3 regions of the Pseudomonas sp. MWU13-2517 genome follow, and region 3 is predicted to be linked to each of the others. Evidence: riboswitches for the same ligand, from Rfam matches in the RefSeq annotation. Region 3 holds a riboswitch; each other region holds the start of a gene.
What was found. A riboswitch is a leader RNA that binds a small molecule or an ion and turns the genes downstream of it on or off. The one in region 3 is predicted to bind cobalamin.
Positions count from the first base shown of each region.

Region 1: linked by a shared signal. The riboswitch ahead of cobO (cob(I)yrinic acid a,c-diamide adenosyltransferase) and the one ahead of M5B97_RS22595 (CbtB-domain containing protein) in region 3 are both predicted to bind cobalamin.
Region 2: linked by a shared signal. The riboswitch ahead of M5B97_RS17055 (ABC transporter substrate-binding protein) and the one ahead of M5B97_RS22595 (CbtB-domain containing protein) in region 3 are both predicted to bind cobalamin.

Region 1 covers NZ_JALMFA010000005.1:83,143-86,412, reverse strand. Annotated here, with positions in the region: gene hda (DnaA regulatory inactivator Hda) at 1-14, shown strand, start outside; gene M5B97_RS08980 (NlpC/P60 family protein) at 228-857, shown strand; gene M5B97_RS08975 (C40 family peptidase) at 1,003-1,539, shown strand; cobalamin riboswitch at 1,637-1,885, shown strand; gene cobO (cob(I)yrinic acid a,c-diamide adenosyltransferase) at 1,963-2,574, shown strand; gene M5B97_RS08965 (cobyrinate a,c-diamide synthase) at 2,571-3,270, shown strand, end outside.
Region 2 covers NZ_JALMFA010000011.1:42,808-46,077, forward strand. Annotated here, with positions in the region: gene M5B97_RS17045 (M4 family metallopeptidase) at 1-126, opposite strand, end outside; gene M5B97_RS17050 (DNA/RNA non-specific endonuclease) at 257-1,201, shown strand; cobalamin riboswitch at 1,238-1,433, shown strand; gene M5B97_RS17055 (ABC transporter substrate-binding protein) at 1,549-2,559, shown strand; gene M5B97_RS17060 (iron ABC transporter permease) at 2,556-3,270, shown strand, end outside.
Region 3 covers NZ_JALMFA010000016.1:131,887-135,156, reverse strand. Annotated here, with positions in the region: gene M5B97_RS22605 (cobalamin biosynthesis protein) at 1-370, opposite strand, end outside; gene M5B97_RS22600 (CbtA family protein) at 367-1,071, opposite strand; gene M5B97_RS22595 (CbtB-domain containing protein) at 1,083-1,271, opposite strand; cobalamin riboswitch at 1,368-1,577, opposite strand; cobalamin riboswitch at 2,415-2,615, shown strand; gene cobW (cobalamin biosynthesis protein CobW) at 2,708-3,270, shown strand, end outside.

The sequences.
Region 1 (3,270 bases), on a different contig from region 3:
CCCTCGGCTGGTAGCCAGCCCAGTCATTTCAGGGCTTTCGGCATATTTCAGGCGCCAGAAAACCTGCGTTTGGGCTGGTTTTGCCACGCAAAAGGCGGGTACAGGGTGTTAAGGGCTTAGATGTCGGGGTCAAAACGATAAGTCACATAGACCGCGATTGAATTTGCAAATCGATGTGATAGAAGGCATAGTCTCGACTTCTTTACATATCAGCCACGGTCGTGCCCATGCTAAATCGCTTCGCACCCCTCGTGCCTCTCGCACTTGTTACCCTGTTGTTTGGTTGCGCCTCCCACCCTCAACAAGTGGCTGAGCAGCACAAGACCCAACAGCAGTCCCAGGCAAAATTCGTCGCTTCCCAGTCTTCGACTGTCTATGAAGAAGAAGTGGCAACCGAGAAAGAACTTGCCAACTTCGACGGCAACAAGCCTTATCAGCTTCCAGTTCTGGCCGACAGCATTCTTGAACGCGGCATGTCCCTGATCGGTACCCGTTACCGTTTCGGCGGTACCTCTGAAGCCGGTTTCGACTGCAGCGGCTTTATCGGCTACCTGTTTCGTGAAGAGGCTGGCATGAATCTGCCACGCTCGACGCGCGAAATGATCAACGTGAATGCACCGTTGGTCGCACGCAACAACCTCAAGCCGGGTGATCTGCTTTTCTTCAGTACGGCGGGTCGTGGTCGTGTCAGTCACGCCGGTATCTACTTGGGCGATAACCAGTTTATTCACTCCAGCAGCCGCCGCAGTGGCGGTGTCCGCGTCGACAGCCTGGGTGATAGCTACTGGAGCAAAACCTTCATCGAAGCCAAGCGCGCCCTCGCCATGGCCCCGACTACGGTTACCGCTAGCAAGTAAAGTTAAAGTGATACTTGAAGTTTGACGTGTAAGCGCTAGAATCCCTGGATATTGTTGGAATCCGTTCGCGCGAGCTTTGCTTGCGCGTTCTGGTTTTCAGCGTTCGGCAGCGAAAAGCCGCATCCAGACCAGGATTGTTCTGCCCATGTCGACCTCAGCCCGCCTCATTCTGCTTGTTTGTGCCGCGCTCCTCAGTGCCTGCGCAAGCCGCCCGCCACCCGCTCCAGTGGCCGTCAAGCCCAAGCCGGTGTTCAATTACTCCACGCAGAGTTTCTCGCCTGCTGCCGAAGATGTGCTCTTCCGTGCGCTGGGCCTGGTTGGCACGCCTTATCGTTGGGGTGGCAACACGCCGGATTCCGGGTTTGATTGCAGTGGCCTGATCGGTTTTGTCTACCGTGATGCGGCGGGCATCTCGTTGCCACGCACGACCCGTGAATTGATCGTTATGCGTGCCCAGAACGTCAGTGAGGAAAACCTGCAAACCGGTGACCTGCTGTTTTTCGCCACGGGTGGTGGTTCGCAGGTCAGCCATGCTGGGATCTACGTAGGTGAGGGCCGCTTTGTGCACGCACCGCAGACTGGCGGCACGGTAAAACTGGATACGTTGTCCAAAGCGTATTGGCAGAATGCTTATTTGACTGCCAAGCGCGTGCTGCCAGCAAACCTGGCTCGTAATCCATAAAACACAACCCAAAGCTGCAACAAGCGGGTGCAATGCCCGCTTGCAGCTTTGGGTTGTCTGGCCAGCTTTAATTGACGCTCCACCCCCAACCCACTAACCTTCGCGGCTTGTTCCAGGTGCTCTGTGACCCGTGGGTCGACAGAGTGAAACAGGGAAGCCGGTGAGTGAGCGCACTTGTACACAGTGTTGCCGCGATTCCGGCGCTGCCCCCGCAACGGTAAATGAGTCAAGACGCTGCCTTTTGCCACTGTATCGCCGTGCGATATGGGAAGGCGCAACGTCGGCCTGTTCTTTTGTAGAGCGCCACTCATGAGCCCGGAGACCGGCCTGAAGCATCCAACAGCATCACGGTGGGCGATGCTTGGCTGTCTGTTTTTTTCTTTTCTGCCCGCCGTTTTTGTTCAGCCCCAACGGAGAGCTGCCATGACTGATTCCCCTGATCGCGACGAGCGCCACTTGGCGCGCATGCTGCGCAAAAAAGCCGTGATCGATGAGCGCATTGCCAATTCCCCCAACGAATGCGGATTGCTGCTGGTACTGACCGGCAACGGCAAAGGCAAGAGCAGTTCGGCGTTCGGCATGCTCGCTCGCGCCATGGGCCATGGCATGCAATGCGGCGTGGTGCAGTTCATCAAGGGACGTAACAGCACCGGCGAAGAATTGTTCTTCCGCCGCTTCCCCGAGCAAGTGCGTTTCCATGTGATGGGCGAAGGCTTTACCTGGGAAACCCAGGACCGTCAGCGCGACATCGCCGCTGCCGAGGCTGCCTGGGCGGTTTCCCGAGCATTGTTGCAAGACCCGACTATTGGCCTGGTGGTGCTGGATGAGTTGAACATCGCCCTCAAGCACGGCTACCTCGACCTGGATCAGGTATTGAGCGACCTGCAAGCCCGCCCGCCGATGCAGCATGTGGTGGTCACGGGGCGTGGCGCCAAGCCCGAACTGATCGAAATGGGTGACACCGTGACCGAAATGGGCATGCTCAAGCACGCGTTCCAGGCCGGTATCAAGGCACAGAAGGGCGTCGAGCTTTGAATCAGCCCCGTCATTGCCCGGCCGTATTGATCGCTGCACCGGCGTCCGGCCAGGGCAAAACCACCGTCACCGCCGCGCTCGCCCGTTTGCATCGTAACCTGGGGCGCAAGGTGCGCGTGTTCAAATGCGGGCCGGACTTTCTCGATCCGATGATCCACGAGCGTGCCAGCGGTGCGCCGGTGTATCAATTGGACATGTGGATGGTCGGCGAGCAGGAAAGCCGTCGCTTGCTGTGGGAAGCAGCGGGGGAGGCCGATCTGATCCTGATCGAAGGCGTGATGGGCCTGTTCGACGGCACCCCATCCAGCGCCGACCTGGCCCGACACTTCGGCGTGCCAGTCCTTGGGGTGATCGACGGCACCGCGATGGCCCAGACCTTCGGCGCGCTGGCCCTGGGCCTGGCGCGCTATCAGCCGGACTTGCCGTTCGCCGGCGTGCTGGCCAACCGCGTTGGCACGCTGCGCCATGCGCAACTGCTCGAAGGGAGTCTCACTGAAGGCCTGCGCTGGTACGGCGCACTGTCCCGGGAAACCGGGATCGAACTGCCAAGCCGTCACTTGGGTCTGGTCCAGGCCAGTGAATTGAATGACCTCGACGTACGCCTGGATGCCGCCGCCCAAGCCCTGGGCAGCAGTTGCGAGGTGGCTTTGCCGCCGCCGGTGACCTTTGCCGCCCCTGAGGTGGTCAAGGCCGAGC
Region 2 (3,270 bases), on a different contig from region 3:
GCTGTCTTTGGCGCGGGTACGCAGCGCGACATCCCGCTGCGCCTTGTCACCGTTGCGGGCGATCTGGTCGAGCATATAGGGGGGAATCAAGCAAAAAATAGGGTTACGCACAGAGTGATCACACATTGACTGGCTCCTTGTTGGCGTGTGGTGAACGTCCGGGTAGCCGTTTCAGGATAGCTCCCAGGGGTTAACGCGTGTCATCAATTGTCATTAACCTATGTTGCAGTCGTGTTTATCCATGGAGGACTTACCGATGCCCGCACGTAAAGCCAAGATCGACCTTTCGTACCGCCCGCGGCTCGCCGACCTGCGCCCGCTGATCGCACCGAACCCCACGCTACTGGAGGCGCGGGCGGCGACGCCCCGCGTGACCTCCGCCAACGATCTGAAGGACCGGCACGGCTACGCTGAAGATTTTCTCGGCAGCTTCATCGTGCCCTGGCCCACGGTGGTGGAAGCCCTCGCCAGTGACGTACAGACGCTGGAAAGTGGCGACCAGCGGCTGGACTACACGCATTTCTCGATAACGATGTCACGCTCAAAGCGGCTCGCGCTTTATGTCGGGGTCAACATCGACGGCGGCCAGCACGTAGACATTGTTCGCAGCAACGATACTTGGGCCTACGACGGCCGCCTGCCCATCGATGCGCAGGTGGGTGAAGCGCTCTACGCCAATAATGGCCTCGATCGCGGCCACCTGGTCCGTCGACAAGACCCCAATTGGGGTGACGTGACGCAAACCGCCAACCTCGACACCTTTCATTTCACCAATTGCTCGCCGCAGATGAGCGGGTTCAATCAGAAGACCTGGCTGGAACTCGAAGACTACATTCTGGACAACACACAACGCTGGAAGGCCAGGGCCACAGTGTTTACCGGCCCGGTGTATGCCGACGACGACCGTATGTACCGGGGTGTTCAGATCCCCAAGGCCTTCTGGAAAGTGGTCGCCTACCTCAGCGACGACGGCAAGCCCTCAGCCAGCGCCTACATGATCGACCAGACCCGCGAACTGGGTCAGCTCGACCTGGTGTTCGGCCAACTTCGGACCTACCAGCGCAGCGTGGCCCAGATAGAGCGCCTGACCGGCATCCGCTTCGCCAACCTGGCCGACTACGACGGTTTCAGCAACGAAGAGCGCGCTACCGGCACGCGGATCGAAGCGCTGATCCAGGGTCCTGAGGACATTCGTCTCTGAGCGGGCACGCCTTGGGCTATTTCGCCTCGCTCTAATCAACTACCATACCGCGCCGGTTCCCAAACGGGACTAATAGGGAATCCGAAGCGCGGTATACCCGCGTCAATCGGAACTGCCCCCGCAACTGTAGGTGCTGAGCCTGCCCCTTGATGCCACTGGACCTCGTCCGGGAAGGCCGGGGCGTGGCGACGACGCATCAGTCAGGAGACCTGCCGGCCCAAGCTCAATCACTAACCGGCGGGGTGTCCGGGAAGGACATTCTTGCCTGGCGCTTCCACGGCGCTCGAGGGTGTATTTCCGAACCGTGCCTCCCCAGTTCCACGTACGGTTCACTCGGAGATCGCCCCATGCTGCCACGCGTTACCGCCCTGCTCACCGGCATTGGCTTCTGTGCCCTGGCCCACGCCGCGCCCACCCACTACCCGCTGACGGTGGAAAACTGCGGCAGCACCCTCACCTTCCAGCAAGCGCCTGCGCGCAGCGTGACCATCGGCCAGGCCGCCACCGAAATGCTGTATGCCTTGGGCGTGGGCGATAAAGTGGTGGGCACCTCGCTGTGGTTCAACAGCGTACTGGCGCAGTACAAGGCACAGAACGATCGCATTGAGCGCCTGGCCAACAACGAGCCGAGCTTCGAAGCCGTGATCGCCAAACGCCCGCAACTGGTGGCCGCCGAACTGGAATGGGTGGTCGGCCCGCAAGGCGTGGTCGGCACCCGCGAGCAATTCCATGAACTGAAGATCCCCACCTACCTGCTGCCCTCCGACTGCGAAGGCAAGGACAACCTGGTGGGCGCCGACGGTACACGGCTGGAGCCGTTCCGCATCGAGACCATTTATAAGAGCATCAGCCAACTCGCCGAAATCTTCGACGTACAGGCGCGTGGCCAACAGCTGAACGATGAGCTCAAGGCGCGCCTGGCCAAATCCGTCGCCACTGCACAAAGCAAGGCCCTCAAACAGGCCAGCGCCTTGGTGTGGTTCTCCAGCGCCGAGATGGCCAGCGATCCCTACGTGGCCGGTCACAAGGGCGTTCCGCAGTTCATGCTGGAAACCCTGGGCCTTTCCAACGTGGTGCAGTCCGATGAAGAGTGGCCCGCGGTCGGCTGGGAAACCATCGCCAAGGCCAACCCGACCTTCCTGGTGATCGCACGCATGGACCGCCGCCGCTACCCGGCCGACGATCATGAAAAGAAGCTCGCCTTCCTGCGCAGCGACCCAGTGACCCGCAACATGGACGCGGTGAAAAACAACCGCATCATCATTATTGATGCCCTGGCCCTGCAGGCCAGCCTGCGCACGTTCGATGGCCTGGAACAACTGGCCGGAGCCATCGACGGCTACGACCTGCCGAAATGATCCGCACCTTGCTCGCCCTCATCCTGCTCCTGCTCGCGATCCTCGCCGGCGTGGCCATCGGTGAAACCGCCATCGAACCGCAGGTGGTGTTGCAGGTGCTCGCCAACAAACTGTGGGCGGCCGGCTACGTACTGGACCCGATCGATGAAGGCGTGGTGTGGAACTACCGCTTGACCCGCGCCCTGGTCGCTGCCGCCTGTGGTGCGGGGCTGGCGACTTGCGGCGTGATTTTACAGTCCTTGCTGCGTAACCCGTTGGCCGATCCGTACCTGCTGGGCATCAGCGCCGGCGCCTCGACCGGTGCAGTTCTGGTGGCCCTGATCGGCGTGGGCGGTGGCTTGATTTCACTGTCGGCGGGTGCATTTGTCGGCGCCATGGCCGCGTTTGCCCTGGTGATCCTGCTGGCGCGCGCCAGCGGTTCGGCCACCGGTACCGGGCAGATCATCCTCGCGGGCATTGCCGGTTCGCAGCTGTTCAATGCCCTCACTGCCTTCCTGATCACCAAGTCGGCCAGCTCCGAACAGGCCCGGGGCATCCTGTTCTGGCTGCTGGGTAACCTCAGTGGCGTACGTTGGCCCTCGGTATGGCTGGCAGTGCCTGTGGCAATCCTGGGCCTGGCGGTTTGCCTGTGGCATCGCCGCGCACTGGATGCGTTTACCTTCGGCACGGATTCGGCGGCGTCCCTCGGCATCCCGGTGCGTCGCGTGCAGT
Region 3 (3,270 bases):
AGGTGGCATGGGGGGATTTTCTGCGGCTGATCAACAGTCGGGAAGGGGCCTTGGCAAGTTCCTCGGCCAGGGCCAGGGCGGCGCCTTCGGCGATGCCGTAACAGCCGGTATGGGCAAAGGCTAGCTCGGATTTGTGGCTCAGGCGGTCTTCATACATAGCCAGATGCTGTGCACTGAAGCACCGTAAGGGCAGACCCAGCCGCTCGGCCAGCGCCAGTAAGCCCGGCTCATGCTGTTTGTGATCGATACTGGCCAGCGCCGTGACCTGTTGGCGCTCGATACCGCCCTCGGCGAGGGCGGCGTCAAACAGCGCCAGCAGGGCATCGACCTCACAGCCCCGCCGGCAACCCAGGCCGACCACCAAGGTCATGCCGAGTATTGACTGTCGCGATGACGCCGGAACAACCAGGCGCTGATCAGGCCCAGGGCCAGCCAGAACAGCACGTTAGTCAGTTGCGACGCGATTTTGAACTGCGCTTCCAAGGCCTCCGGGGCCAGCATCGAATGCACTTCGGGTTGCGGCGCGCCGATCACATGAGGTACGGCCAGGATCGCCACGCCCAGCACTTTGAGCAGCCAGTTGCGCCCAAACACCAGCAGCGCGATACCGGCCGCCGTGGAGGCGGCGGTGCCGATCCACCAGATCTGGCGCTGGGCCAAATCCGCCGCGGCAGTGCCCGGCAACTCCGGTGGCAAGCCCAGAGTAGGGGCCAATACGAACGTTGCGTAACCGGCCAGGCCCCACAGCAGGCCCTGCGCCGTGCGGGTGGGCGCCCGCAGGGTGTAGAGACCGGCCAGCATCAGCGCGAAACCAACGGCGACCACCAGGTTGCCACCGGTGGTAGACAGCACGCGCTGCCAACCGTCTTCAGGCTCCCAGGCCTCGGCATCGTGAGTGTGGGCGGCGGCGCCGTCAGCATGTGCATGGGGGACTTCGGCAGTCGCTGGGGCCTTTTCAAAAGTCTCTGCCTGCAAAATCAGGGGTGCGACCCAGAAGCTTTGCAGCAAGGTCAGCAGCAAGGCGGCCAGCAACCCGGTGAACCCTGCGGTTTGCGCAATACGCTTGATCATGTCGGCAGGTCTCAGTGGCACGGGAAAGCGGCGCTGTGGCGGGTATCGTGCGCAGCGTTATGCACCGCTTCGATATGCGAGAAACCGGCGAAATAAACCAGGCACGCGCCAAGAATCGACGCACCGATGGCGGCGGTCAGGCGTTGGCTCAAGGTAGAAGTGCCGCTGGCGGCGGACGAAGTACTGCTGATGATCGACATGGCGCGTCCCTTTGGGGTGTCAGGGTGAAACGAGCGCATGCAAACCCCGCGAGCCAGGCACGCAGGGTTCCGAACAGCGCCCGCCCACCGCGGGTTTGTTATCTGATTTTTTCGGGCCGGTCTCCGGGCTTGCGAGGGGCGCTCTCGAGAGAGTCCTGAAAGCGTCGCCTTCCCATGCATTCGCACAGTGGCTGTGACACTTCGCTCGCTTACCGTTGCGGGGGCAGCACCGGACTGGTCATATCGCTATGACGCACCGGTTTCCCGTTTCACCCTTTGCAGGGCACCCGAAACAAGGTGTGTAGGAGAGCATGAGGGGGTTGGGGGAGTCAATTGGGGGAGTCAATTGGGGGGTGGGCATATCCGTTGTTTGGGTGATGGCGGGTATTGGTTCCGCCCTTACGGCGGCTCACTTTTGAAAAGCGCAAAAGTAAGCAAAACGCTCTTGCCCCAACACTCGGCACCTCGCTCACGCTCGGTGTGCCCGTAATCCGATATTGATTTGGGGGGCCGCCGCCACGCGCCATCCATGGCGCGGGGCGGCTAAACCGGCATCCCTGCCGGTTTACCCCCCAAATCAATATCGAATTCCGGCCAGCGTGTTTAACGGGGCGCCTAGATCAAAATCAAGATCAAAAACCAAAGCACGGCGGCCTGACAGCCGGCCTGAGTGGTTGGATCAAAAGCAGATACGCGTAGAAGCTGGCTTGCCGGCGATGCAGAAGCCTCGGTACATCAGGCACACCCAGCCGATGTCATCGCAGGCAAGCCAGTTCCTACAGCCTGATCGAGGTCGACATAAAAACTCGGTCGGCTGTCAGGCCGCCGCGTTTGCGTTTGATCTTAGGCGCCCCGTTAAACACGCTGGCCGAACGCAGGCTTGAATCCGTGGGTAACCCGGCAGGACGCCGGGTTAGCCGCCTCGCGCCATGGATGGCGCGTGGCGGCGGCCCACGGATTCAAGCCGGAGTGAGGGCATGCCGAGCCTAGGCGAGGCACCGAGTGTTGGGGCAAGAGCGTTTTGCTTACTTTTGCGCTCTTCAAAAGTGAGCCGCTGTAAAAGCGGAACCAATAGCAGCCGTTACCAAAGAAACGGATATGTACACTAACCCAACCCATCATTGACCATCCCCCAAGCACTGCGTAGCCTTGCACCCTCGAGGTTCTTCGGCCTAGGCCGAAGCTAAGAAGGGAACGCGGTTCAAGCCGCGGCTGCCCCCGCAACTGTAAAGGGTTCGACTGACTGCCACGCCACTGCCGAAAACGCGGGAAGGCGCAGCCAGCGCCGGTCGCAAGACCCGCAAGCCCCAAGCCAGGAGACCTGCCTCGTAACCGATTTTCCAATTCAACCGGGCGGGGTGATCCGGTGACGAAATCCGCTGCTGCGCACCGCCGCAGGGCCTGTCGTCCCGTCTGCCCGCCCCAAAGGGCATCCGATGAAAACACTGGCCAAACTCCCCGTCACCATCGTTACCGGCTTTCTCGGCTCGGGCAAAACCACCTTGCTGCGCCACATGCTCGACAACGCCCAGGGCCGCCGTATCGCCGTGATCGTCAACGAGTTCGGTGAACTGGGTATCGACGGCGAAATCCTCAAGCAGTGCTCCATCGGTTGCACCGAGGAAGAGGCCAGCGGCCGCGTGTACGAACTGGCCAACGGCTGCCTGTGCTGCACCGTGCAGGAAGAGTTCTTCCCGGTGATGCGCGAGTTGGTGGCCCGTCGCGGCGACCTTGACCATATCCTGATCGAAACCTCCGGCCTGGCCCTGCCAAAACCTTTGGTGCAAGCCTTCCAGTGGCCGGAAATCCGCAGCGCCTGCACCGTTGACGCCGTGATCACCGTGGTCGACAGCCCAGCCGTGGCCGCAGGCACCTTCGCCGCCTTCCCGGACCAAGTGGACGCGCAGCGCAAACTCGACCCGAACCTGGACCACGAATCGCCGCTGCACGAGCTGTTCGCCGATCAATTGGCCAGTGCGGACCTGGTGATCCTCAACAA